DNA from 2 places in the Isoptericola sp. S6320L genome. Region 2 is predicted to be linked to the other one. Evidence: predicted binding sites of a transcription regulator. Region 2 holds the regulator's gene; the other holds the start of a gene.

Region 1 (2,196 bases), on a different contig from region 2:
TGGACCGCCAGCACGGCGACCCGCGCGGGCCTGCCGTCGGGCGCCACCGAAGGTGTGTACCGCACGAGCGTGGCCTCGGCGCCGTCGGGCAGGGGCAGGGTGCGTGCCTCGAAGCCGTCGCCCAGCAGGTCGGGGCGCCAGGCGGTCGGCTCCGGGGACACGGGTGTGGCAGGACCGGGTGCGGCGGGGCCGGGTGCGGACGTCATCCCGCCGAGCCTACTCAGCGGGGCTGGTCGGGTCGCTCGCCGGGGGCTCCGGGGTCCTCCGGCGCGCCACCCGGTGCGTCGGGCCGCTCGGGCGCCGGGTGCGGCGGCTCCGCCGGCGGCTGCGGGGAGGCGAGCGGCGGCTGGCCCGGCGCGGCCACGGGCGGCTGGCCCAGCGGCGGCGCGGGCTGGGGCGGCGTGCCCCCGGGCGTGTACGGGTTGGGCGCCGACGCGCCGCCGGTGTGGCTGCCGGGTCCCGTCGCGTAGCTGCCGGTGCCCGTCGCGGCGGCGGTCCCGTCGCGGCGGTTGTTGCGCACCACCAGGACGGCGACGAGCGCGATGACGGCCAGGCCGACCACGACGCCGACGATCCACCAGGGGAACCCGCCGGAACCGAGCCCGCCGCCGGCGTCGCCACGGGCGTAGATCTCGGTGCTCTCGCCCATGGCGGGGCGCCACTCGACCGTGCTGCCCTCGACGGTGCCGTTCGTGTCGGTGATCTCGCCCGGGAACGTGACGGCCAGGCGGACGTCGAAGGCGTCCGCGACCCCGCCGGGCAGGGAGTCGAGCTGACCCGTGTCGTCGGTCATGTCCATGGTGCCGGCCACGACGTACTCGTCGCCCTCACGGGTGATGGACAGCTCGTCGGTGCCCGTACCGGACAGTTCCTCGATCGGGACGTCGGTGAACGTCATCGTGGTGCCGGTGTACTCGCCGTCCGCGTACGGCTCCTGGGTCGCGCCCTCCGGCAGGTCGCTGGCGATCTCGCCGCCGGCCTGGTCCCAGAGCTGCTGGGGGTCCATGCCCATGCTGGTGGCGAGCTCGTCGGAGAACCCCATGACGAGCGACCCCGAGACGGTGTCGTCCTCGGACAGCGTCATGTCCATGTCGACCTTCATGCAGCCGGCGAGGGCGAGCAGCCCCACCATGGCGAGCAGGGCGACGACGGCGGTGCGGAGGCGGCCTCGGCCTCGGGTGGGTGTCTGCACCTGTCCAGCATCACCCACGGAGGGGCGGGCGGCACGCGCTGGCGGCAGGACGTGCGCCCGACGGCCTGCGCGGCAGGGTTGAGTGGAATAGACTCAACTTTGCGGAGGTTGAACTCGGCAGCACCCCAGGAGCGGACACGGAGGACCCATGGACACCAAGTTCACGACGATGTCGCAGCAGGCCATCGGCGACGCCGTGCAGTCGGCGTCGGCGGCCGGCAACCCCCAGCTCGAGCCGGCCCACCTGCTGGCCGCGCTGCTGCAGCAGTCCGGCGGGGTCGCCGTCGGTCTCCTCGAGGCCGTCGGTGCCAACCCGCAGCAGATCGGTCAGAAGGTGCGCGCGGCGCTCGTCGCGCTGCCCACGGTGAGCGGCGAGGGCGTCGCCCAGCCGGCACCGTCCCGGCCGATGCAGTCCGTCCTGACCACCTCCGCGCAGGAGGCCGAGGGACTCGGCGACGAGTACGTCTCGACCGAGCACCTGCTCATCGCGCTGGCCGCCGGGCAGTCCTCGGCCGCGCAGGCGCTGACGGCGGCGGGGGCGACGGCCGACGCGCTGCGTGCCGCGCTGCCCGCGGTCCGCGGCTCCGGACGCGTCACCAGCCCCAACCCGGAGGGCACCTACAAGGCCCTGGAGCAGTACGGCACCGACCTCACCGCGCGCGCCCGGGACGGCAAGCTCGACCCGGTCATCGGCCGGGACGCCGAGATCCGGCGCGTCGTGCAGGTGCTGTCCCGCCGCACCAAGAACAACCCCGTGCTCATCGGCGAGCCCGGCGTCGGCAAGACGGCCGTCGTCGAAGGCCTGGCCCAGCGCATCGTCGCCGGCGACGTCCCGACGTCGCTGCAGGGCAAGCGCCTCGTCGCGCTGGACCTGGTCGGCATGGTCGCCGGCGCCAAGTACCGCGGCGAGTTCGAGGAACGGCTCAAGGCGGTCCTCGAGGAGATCGCCTCGTCCGACGGCGAGGTCGTCACCTTCATCGACGAGCTGCACACCGTCGTGGGCG
Region 2 (2,196 bases):
GCCGCCCCGTGCGCGTCTGGGTGGAGGGGCTGCCGGAGTCCCACCAGCGCGCCCTCGAGCTCATCCGGCACCTGCGCCGCTGATCCGTCCCTGAGCCGCGACGAGGGCCCCGGACAGTGGAGTCCGGGGCCCTCGTCGCGTCCCGACCGGTCAGGTCGTGGCGAACGTGAGGCAGTCCGCGTGGCTCGGGTCCTGCGGTCCGGCACCGACGCGGATGGCGCTGGCGGCGCACTCGAGGTCCTCGTTGTGGACGCAGTCCGTGCGCTGGCAGGCACCGACGTGCGCGACGACCTTCTCGAGCCCGCCCTTGGTGCTGAGCGGGATGAACGTGGCGCAGGAGGCGTCGCCCGGCACGCCCGCGATCGTCACGGCCCCTGCATGACAGTCGTGGTCATGGTTGTAGCTGCAGCCGTCCACGGTGCAGCTGGTGACCTCGGGCATCTCCATCAGGGTGCTCATGATTCCGCTCCTCGTGTCAGGTCTCGTCGTCGCCGATATCTCGATCATAGGCGCGAATTCGAATCCTGCACAGGTAGCGGCGACATTCTCTCGACAGTAAGGAAAGCCTTACCAGAGAAGAATTCATTAACGAAAGAATGTCATGCCGGAAAGCATGCCCTCAGTCCCGGTGCGGCGTCGGGCGCCAGAGGACCAGCGCACCGCCCTGCTCGCGGCGCGACTCGACGTACAGCTCCGTGCGCCGCACGCGCTGCCCCCGCTGCACCGCCACGACGTCGCCGCCCGTGCCGGCGGCGAACACGCGCCCCTCCGCACGCTCGCGCTCCGCCAGGAGGCTCGCCAGCTCGTGGAGCCGGTGCTCCAGCACCGCGACGTGCTGCTCGAGGTCGAGGATCCGCTTGACCCCGGCAAGGTTGATCCCCTCGTCCTGCGCGAGGTGCTGCACCTCGAGCAGCCGGGCGACGTCGCGGCGGGAGTAGCGCCGTCCGCGGCCGCGCGTGCGCCGCGGCGTGACCAGCCCGAGCCGGTCGTACTGGCGCAGGGTCTGCGGGTGCATGCCCGTGAGCTGCGCGGCCTGCGAGACCGTCAGCACGGGTGCGTCGTCGGTGACCATCTGGACCTCCTTCGCTCCCGTCGTGGTCCGGCGGACCCGACCTTACTGGGCGGCCTTGGCCGCGAGCTCGGCGCGGACGTCCTCGCCGTCGGCCTCCGCGGCGAAGTCCTCCAGCGCCTTCCTCGCCGCCCGGCTCAGCTTCTGCGGCACCACGACCTGCACGGTGACGAGCAGGTCGCCGGTGCGCTTGGTCGTCGCCACGCCACGGCCCTTGACGCGCAGCACCCGGCCCGACGGCGTCCCCGACGGCACCTTGAGCCGCACCGTCTCGCCCGACATCGTCGGCACCTCCACGGTGGTGCCCAGCGCGGCCTCCGCGAAGGTGACCGGCAGGGTCATGCGCAGGTTCGCGCCGTCGATCGAGAACACGGGGTGCTCGGTCACGTGCACCACGATGAGCAGGTCGCCCGCCGGACCGCCGGCCGATCCCGGACGACCCTTGCCGCGCAGCCGGATCTTCTGCCCGTCGTGCACGCCGGCCGGGATGCGCGCCGTGATCTTCTTGCCGTCCACGGTCAGCTCGACCGTGGTGCCCTCCACGGCGGCACGGAACGGGAGCGTGGCGCGCGTCTCGACGTCGGCCCCCTTGCGCTGCTGCGGCCCGCCGAACCCGGCCGGGCGTCCGCCGCCCATGCTGCCGCCGAACATGGAGCCGAGGATGTCCTCGAACCCCGCCCCGCCGGACTGGTACTGCTGGTACTGGGGCCGGGCTCCGGGGCGCGCGCCGCCGGCGCCGCCGAACATCGAGCTGAAGACGTCCTCGAACCCGCCGGACGCGCCGCCGGGACCGGCGTTGAAGCGTGCGCCGCCGCCCGCCATCGACCGCACGGCGTCGTACTGCTGGCGCTGCTCGCTGTCGGACAGCACCGAGTAGGCCTCGCCGATCTCCTTGAACCGGGACTCGGCGGAGGCGTCGCCCGGGTTCTGGTCCGGGTGGTACTGGCGCGCCAGCTTGCGGTACGCCTTCTTGATGGCCGCCTGGTCGGCGTCCTTGGGGACGCCGAGCGCGGCGTAGAAGTCCTTCTCGATCCAGTCCTGACCGGTCACGACGTCCCTTCCTGGTCTGATCGGACGCGGTGGGCGCGACCCTCGGCGAGGCCGAGGGCCGCGCCCACCGTCGTCAC

What was found. The regulator HspR, encoded in region 2, represses chaperone genes until heat shock. The targets are predictions, from matches to a motif close to AAGTTGAGTCNNNNNGACTCAACTT.
Region 1: the regulator HspR is predicted to act here: its motif matches at 1,268-1,292, upstream of clpB (ATP-dependent chaperone ClpB).

Annotation. Positions count from the first base shown of each region.
Region 1 is NZ_JALKAT010000019.1:25,702-27,897, forward strand. It holds gene MWU57_RS11470 (alpha/beta hydrolase) at 1-206, opposite strand, end outside; gene MWU57_RS11475 (hypothetical protein) at 221-1,192, opposite strand; gene clpB (ATP-dependent chaperone ClpB) at 1,341-2,196, shown strand, end outside.
Region 2 is NZ_JALKAT010000006.1:109,914-112,109, forward strand. It holds gene MWU57_RS05630 (hypothetical protein) at 1-83, shown strand, start outside; gene MWU57_RS05635 (DUF1540 domain-containing protein) at 151-459, opposite strand; gene MWU57_RS05640 (heat shock protein transcriptional repressor HspR) at 620-1,072, opposite strand; gene MWU57_RS05645 (DnaJ C-terminal domain-containing protein) at 1,115-2,119, opposite strand; gene grpE (nucleotide exchange factor GrpE) at 2,193-2,196, opposite strand, start outside.